One region of the Streptomyces sp. x-80 genome, then DNA from elsewhere that is predicted to be linked to it. Evidence: riboswitches for the same ligand, from Rfam matches in the RefSeq annotation. Region 1 holds a riboswitch; the other holds the start of a gene.

Region 1 (3,744 bases):
GTGGCGGTGAGCGCCAGGGTGAGGGCCAGCGGAGCGGCGTAACGGCGGACGGGGCGGCGGGCGGTACGGCGGTGGGCCGGGAGCATGGAGCGGGTCCTCACGGTGCGGTCGGGGCGGTGACGGGGGCGCCGTCGGCGGGGGCGTCCGACGGGGCGTCGGCCGGGGCCAGCCGGTCGAACAGCAGCTGGACCGCGCCGGATTCGGGGTGCCGTACGCGGTGCGCGCGCACGCCGAAGACCTCGGCCAGCAGGTCCGGGGTGAGCACGTCGTGCGGCGCCCCGGCGGCGACGATCCGGCCGCCCGCGATGACGTACAGCTCGTCGCAGTGCACGGCGGCCAGGTTGAGGTCGTGCAGCGCGGTCAGCACCGTCAGCCGGCTGTCCCGTACCAGGGCCAGCACCTCCAGCTGCTGGGCGATGTCCAGGTGGTTGGTCGGCTCGTCGAGGACCAGCACCTTCGGTTCCTGGGCCAGTGCGCGGGCGATCAGCACCCGCTGCTTCTCCCCGCCGGACAGGCTCAGAAAGCCGCGTCCGGCCAGATGGTCCGCGCCGACCCGGGCCAGTGCGCGCGTACACACCTCGGTGTCGGCGGCGCTCGCCCGGCCCGAGCCGCGCTGATGCGGCAGCCGGCCCATCGCGACGACCTCGGCCACCGTGAAGTCGAACTCGGTGCTCGCCTCCTGGGGCAGCGCGGCCAGCAGCCGGGCGCCCTCCCGGGCGTCCATGGCGTGCAGATCCGTACCGTCCAGCCGTACCGTGCCGACGACCGGGCGCAGCGCGCGGTAGACGCAGCGCAGCAGGGTCGACTTGCCGCTGCCGTTCGGCCCGACGAGTCCGACGAGGCGGCCGCTCTCCGCCGTCAGGGCGATGTCGTGGACCAGCCGGTGGCCGGCCACCTCCACCGACAGGTCCGTGATGTCGATCCGCATCAGGCGCCGCCTCCGAAGGTGTAGCCGCGCCGCCGCATCAGCAGCACGAAACAGGGCACCCCGATGACGGCGGTGACCACGCCGACCGGCAGTTCCACGGGCGCCAGCACCACCCGCGAGAGCAGATCCACCCACACCAGCAGCACCGCGCCCAGCAGCGGCGCGACGGCCAGCACCCGCCGGTGGTCGGCGCCGACCAGCATCCGCGTCACATGCGGCACCATCAGGCCGACGAAGCCGATCGCACCGCTGACCGCGACCACGGCGCCGGTGACGGCGGCGGCGACCACGAACAGTTCGCGGCGCAGCCGCTCGGCGTCGATCCCGAGGGCGGCGGCCGTCTCGTCGCCCATGGCCAGCGCGTTGAGCCGGCCCGCGGAGAGCAGCAGATGGGCCAGTGCCGCCAGGACCGCGGCCGCGGCGATCGGCACCGAACCCCAGCCGGCCCCGCTCAGGCTGCCGAGCAGCCACATCATCGCCGAGCGGGCCGCCTCGCCGCGGTCGGCGGTGAACACCATCAGGGTGGTGATCGCGGAGAAGCCGTAGTACATCGCGGTGCCGGTCAGCACCAGCCGCAGCGGGGTGAGCCCGTGGGCGGTGCGGGCCGCCGCGTAGACCAGGGCCATCGCGAGCAGCGCGGAGACGAACGCGGACACCGACAGCGCCCAGACCCCGAGCGCGCCCAGCGCGCCGAAGAGCAGCACGGCGTTGGCGCCGACCGCGGCGCCGGAGGAGATGCCGAGCACGAAGGGATCGGCGAGCGCGTTGCGCACCAGCGCCTGGACGGCGACGCCGACGGCGGAGAGCCCGGCGCCGACGACGGCGGCCAGTACGGCCCGTGGGAAGCGCAGCTCCCACACGATGGTGTAGGTGGCGACCTCGTCGGGGCGGATGGTGCCGCCGGTCAGCCCGGCGCCCAGATAGCGCACCACCTGCGACCAGCTCACCCCGGCCGAGCCGAGGCCGATCCCGCACAGCAGGGAACCGAGCAGCACCACGGAGAGGGCGGCCACCAGCGGCGGTACGGGCAGGCGCCGCGGCGGTGGCGCCGGCCCGTCGTGCGGGGCCGGGGCGCGGGGCGCGGCCTGGGCGGTGGTCGCCACGGGGGGTGCCTTCCGTCGGACCGTGTCCGAACGGAGGAAGACACGGCCCGGCGCCCGTGGCGGCGGAGGCGTCCCCTCGCAGTCCACGGCGAGTTGTCTGGAGCTGGCGCCGCCACGGGTGATCGGGCTCACGGAAGGGTGTTCCGCTTACCGTTGCGGGTCAGCGCCGGACTCTCACCGGACTTCCCCCGCGGGGCGCGTATGAAGTTGTGCGGTGGTGCGGCACGGACCGGTCGCCGGGCGGGATGCGCCCGGCCGGTCCGCCGGACGGCCTACCGGAAGAAGGCGATCCCGTCGTCGGGCAGGTCCTTGAGGTCCTTGGCCCATTCGCTGGGGTCGACGACCTTCTTCAGATGCGCGGACATGTAGGGGCGCAGCGCCACCTCGGGGGTGGCCTTCTCACCGACCCACATCAGGTCGCCGTTGACATAGCCGTAGAGCCGCTTGCCGCCGCTGTACGGGCCGGCGGCCACGGTGCGCGCGACGGCGTCGGTGGCCAGGTCGATCTGCGGCTTCCGGTCGGCGAGCTCGCCGTACCAGATCTCCACCACGCCCTGGTCGCGGACCATCACGACCTCGACCTTGCGGTCCGCGCCGACCCGCCAGTAGCCGCTCTCGGTCTCCAGCGGGCGGACCTTCTTGCCCTCGCCGTCGAGCACCCAGCTGTGCGAGGTGTATTCGAGGAAGTCACGGCCGTCGTGGGTGAAGGTGACCTCCTGCCCGAAGTTGCACTTCTCGGCGCCCGGGAAGTCCGCGACGCCCGCGCCCTCCCAGTTGCCGAGGAGGAAGGCGAGCGGCACCAGGGCCGGGTTCAGGTCGGACGGGATCTCGATCATGAGCTCAGGCGATCTGTAGAGAGGGAGGAGGGGGTTCTCAGCGCTGGCCCTGGTACAGCTTCTTCCAGGTCAGACCCGCGAAGGCGACGACGCCGACGGCGACCAGGACGAGCAGGGTGGTGAAGACTGCCTCAAGCACGAGCGCGCTCCCAGGACGGAGTGAGGTGTTACGGGACCGGAAGCGAGTCTAGTCGGCGGTGCCACCGGCGGCACTGTGAGGTCCGTCCCCGGCGGCGGCCCTACTCTTGCCCCATGGCGAAGAAGCTCGTGATCAAGGTGACGGCGGGCGCCGACGCGCCCGAGCGGTGCTCGCAGGCGTTCACGGTGGCGGCCGTGGCGGTGGCCAGCGGTGTCGAGGTGTCGTTGTGGCTGACCGGGGAGTCGGTGTGGTTCGCGCTGCCGGGGCGGGCGGCCGAGTTCGAGCTGCCGCACGCGGCGCCCCTGCCGGAGCTGATCGACGGGATCCTCGCGGGCGGCGGTGCGATCACCGTCTGCACGCAGTGCGCCGCGCGCCGCGGTGTCGAGCAGCAGGACCTGATCGACGGGGCGGGTATCGCCGGGGCCCAGCTCTTCGTCAGCGAGATCATGCCGGAGGGCGTCCAGGCACTCGTGTACTGAGCGCCCGCGGGTACTGCGGCGCGCCCCGTCACCGGGGCGGCCGCTCTACTGCGAGTGCTTGTCGTCCTGTTCGTCGAGCTCGCGCCACCAGCGGTCGGACTCCGGGTCGCCGGACTCGTCCCACCAGCGCTCATCCGGCTCCCTGCGATTGCCGATGATCGCCGCGATGGGTGGGATGACCATGGCGACCACGCACATGCCCACCGCCGCCGGCACCGACCAGAGCCGGACCACGCTCCACGCCAGGACGAACAGCGTG
Region 2 (3,744 bases), on a different contig from region 1:
GCCAGGGCCAGCGTGTAGACGTCGACGATCCATTGCAGGGCGCCGAACCCCGCGTGCAGATCGTCGGCCATGCGCGGCAGCGCCACCGTCACGATCGTCGCGTGGACGAGCAGCAGGAACGTGCCGAGACAGGTGGCGACGAGCGGCAGCCACCGGCCCGGTGCGGGCTTCGCCGGGGACACCGAGGGCTGTTCGGGCGGGGTCGCGGGCCGCCCCGGCGCCGGTTGCGCCGCGGAGCCGGACCGTCGGCCGGCCAGGGGTGAGTGATCCATGGAGCCACCCTGCTGTAATGGCCTTATGCAACTGAACCCTTACGGGGAGGACCCGGTCCGCCTTGTGGTCGAGCTCACCAACACACCGCCGGCCGACGCGGCGGAACTGGCCGAGCGCTGCGTCGCGGCGGGCATGGTCCTGGACCGCCCGGTACGGGACGCGGACCTGACCGAGGTGCGGGACTTCCTCCGCCGCTGGGCCGAGGTCGTCGACGCCACCACGGACGAGCGCCGCGCTGCCCGGCTCAATGCCCTGCTGTCGGATGCCGCCGCACACCCCCGGCTGACCGACCACGCCGACGGCGGCTGGCACCTCCACTACCGCGAGGACGACCTGAGCCTGGCCGGACTGCTGCGCGCGGTGGCCTCGGTCGGCACCGCACTGCATCTGACCGGTCTGGGCATGCACCGGCTGGGCCGCTGCGCGCTGACCGAATGCGGCCACGCCTACGCGGACTTCAGCCGGGCCGGCCGGCAGCGGTACTGCTCACCCGCCTGCGCCAACCGCGACGCGGTACGCCGCCACCGCGCCCGGCGGTCCGCCTGACCCGAACGGGGGCGCCGGATACGGCACCGGACACGACACCCCGCCGGCACCGGACACCGCCACCGGGCCCGGCACGCGACCGGCACGCGACCGGACACCGGCCCGCCCGGGGAGGGACCAAAGTCCCCACCCCGGGACCAAAGTCACCCAACATCTGGTGTCGGCGTGTCGCTGTTCGCACCAGATGTAGTGTTGCGGCTGCCGGTTCGGCGACGCCCCCCTGGGCCGTCGCCGAGGCAAGAGGGAACCCGGTGGGAATCCGGGACTGCCCCGCAGCGGTGAGCGGTAACGACCGCCGTCATCGAGCACTGGGTGTGCGCACCGTCGCACGCGGCCCGGGAAGCGACGGCCAGTAGGAGGGCACCCAGGTGTCCGCGACCACGAGTCCGAAGACCTGCCGGCCACGCCGCACACATCCGTGCGCGGCGGATTCCCGATGCCTCGTGGGAGGGCTGACGTGACCGCTGTCGACGCCGTCGATACCGTGACCGAATACCTGGAGCGCCGTGACTGGCGCGTCAACGCCAACGCCAATCAGGGCTATTCGCTGGGCGGCCTGATCCTCAACACGGCGGGCAAGCTCATCGCCAACTACTGGCTGGACCAGGTCTATCCGCCCGCCATCGGCCACGCCCACCGCACCGGCGAGCTGCACATCCACGATCTCGACATGCTCTCCGGCTACTGCGCTGGCTGGTCGCTGCGCACCCTGCTCGCCGAGGGACTGGGCGGGGTGCCGGGCCAGATCGACTCGGCCCCGCCGCGCCATTTCTCGTCCGCCGTGGGCCAGCTCGTCAACTTCCTGGGCACGTTGCAGAACGAATGGGCCGGCGCCCAGGCGTTCAGCTCCTTCGACACCTGCATGGCGCCCTACGTCCGCCTTGACGCGATGACGTACGAGCAGGTCAGGCAGTGCATCCAGGAAATGGTGCACAACCTGAACGTACCGGCCCGCTGGGGCACCCAGACGCCGTTCACCAACCTCACCTTCGACTGGACCTGCCCCGCCGACCTGCGCGCGGAGGTACCCGTCATCGGCGGCGCGGAGATGCCCTTCACCTACGGGGATCTCCAGGCGGAGATGGACCTGATCAACCGCGCGTACATCGAGGTCATGACCGAAGGCGACGCCTCGGGACGGGTCTTCACCTTCCCCATCCCCACGTACAACATCACCCCGGACTTCCCCTGGGAGAGCGAGAACGCCGAGCGGCTGTTCGCCATGACCGCCAAGTACGGACTGCCGTACTTCCAGAACTTCATCAACTCCGAGCTGTCCCCGCACCAGATCCGCTCGATGTGCTGCCGCCTCCAGCTGGACCTCACCGAACTGCTCAAACGCGGCAACGGACTCTTCGGCAGCGCCGAACAGACCGGTTCGCTCGGTGTGGTCACCGTCAACTGCGCACGCCTCGGCCATCTGCACGCCGGCGACGAGGCCGCCCTCTTCGCCGCCCTCGACCGGCTCCTGGAACTCGCCCGGGACAGCCTGGAAATCAAGCGCGTCACCGTGCAGGAGCTGATCGACGGCGGTCTGTACCCGTACACCAAGCGCTACCTCGGCACGCTGCGCAACCACTTCTCGACCATCGGCGTCAACGGCATCAACGAAATGATCCGCAACTTCACCGCGGACGCCCACGACATCACCAGTCCCGAAGGCCATGCGCTGGCGGTACGGCTGCTGGACCACATACGGGCCCGGATGGTGACGTTCCAGGAGGAGACCGGCCACCTCTACAACCTGGAGGCCACCCCCGCCGAAGGCGCCACCTACCGGTTCGCCAAGGAGGACCGCCGCCGCTTCCCCGGCATCCGGCAGGCGGGCACGGCCGAACGCCCCTACTACACCAACTCCTCCCAACTGCCGGTCGGCTGGACCGACGACCCGTTCCAGGCCCTGGAGATGCAGGACGAACTCCAGCGCAAGTACACCGGCGGCACCGTGCTGCACCTGTACATGTCCGAGCGGATCTCCACCGCCGACGCCTGCCGGCGCCTCGTACGCCGGTCGCTGGAACGCTTCTCGCTCCCCTATCTCACCGTCACCCCGGCCTTCTCCGTCTGCCCCGGGCACGGCTACCTGTCCGGCGAGCACACCACCTGCCCGCAGTGCGGCGCGGAGTGCGAGGTATGGACCCGGGTCATGGGCTACCACCGCCCCGTCTCCTCCTTCAACATCGGCAAGAAGGGCGAGCACGCCGAACGCCTGCCCTTCCGCGAGGCCGCCGGGACCGGCGCGTGATACGGATCGGCGGCTGGTCCCGGCTGTCCACCTGCGACTGGCCGGGCCGGCTGGTCACCACCGTCTTCTGCCAGGGCTGCCCGTGGCGCTGCGGCTACTGCCACAACCCGGAGCTGCTGCCGGTCCACGCGGCGGCACCGGTGCCCTGGCGGACGGTCACCGCCCACCTCGCCCGGCGCCGCGGACTGCTGGACGGCGTCGTCTTCTCGGGCGGCGAGCCACTGCTCCAGCCGGGCCTGGCGACCGCCCTGCGCGAGGTCCGCGCGCTCGGCTTCGCCACCGGCCTGCACACGGGCGGCGCCTTCCCGCGCCGCTTCGCACAGCTCCTCGCGGCCGGCCTGGTGGACTGGGTCGGCTTCGACGTAAAGGCCGCCCCCGACGCGTACGAGAAGGTCACCGGCGTCCGCAACAGCGCCCGGCCCGCGCAGCGCAGCCTGCGCCTGCTGCTCGACTCCGGCACCGCGCACCAGCTCCGTACGACGGTCGATCCGGCCCTGCTCGACGAGGCGGAGTTCGCCGCTCTCGGACGGTGGCTGGCGGCGCAGGGCGCCCGTGGCCACGTCCGCCAGGAGGCCCGGCCCGAGGGCCAGACCGTCGGACCACGGTCCTCCCCCGTGGCGGAGCGGGCCAGGAGGCCGGGCGGCTGATCCCGCCCGGCGGCGGTACGGGGCGCGAGCGGA

What was found. A riboswitch is a leader RNA that binds a small molecule or an ion and turns the genes downstream of it on or off. The one in region 1 is predicted to bind cobalamin.
Region 2: it holds a riboswitch for cobalamin, as region 1 does, so the genes downstream of both, ACLJWH_RS33825 (ribonucleoside triphosphate reductase) here and ACLJWH_RS38465 (FecCD family ABC transporter permease) in region 1, are expected to answer to the same signal.

The regions. Positions count from the first base shown of each region.
Region 1 is NZ_JAJPWM010000032.1:13,920-17,663, reverse strand. It holds gene ACLJWH_RS38475 (ABC transporter substrate-binding protein) at 1-86, opposite strand, end outside; gene ACLJWH_RS38470 (ABC transporter ATP-binding protein) at 98-928, opposite strand; gene ACLJWH_RS38465 (FecCD family ABC transporter permease) at 928-2,031, opposite strand; cobalamin riboswitch at 2,127-2,253, opposite strand; gene ACLJWH_RS38460 (FABP family protein) at 2,304-2,867, opposite strand; gene ACLJWH_RS38455 (DsrE family protein) at 3,120-3,485, shown strand; gene ACLJWH_RS38450 (DUF3099 domain-containing protein) at 3,531-3,744, opposite strand, start outside.
Region 2 is NZ_JAJPWM010000022.1:30,011-33,754, forward strand. It holds gene ACLJWH_RS33815 (MFS transporter) at 1-272, opposite strand, end outside; gene ACLJWH_RS33820 (CGNR zinc finger domain-containing protein) at 298-819, shown strand; cobalamin riboswitch at 1,005-1,236, shown strand; gene ACLJWH_RS33825 (ribonucleoside triphosphate reductase) at 1,277-3,064, shown strand; gene ACLJWH_RS33830 (anaerobic ribonucleoside-triphosphate reductase activating protein) at 3,061-3,711, shown strand.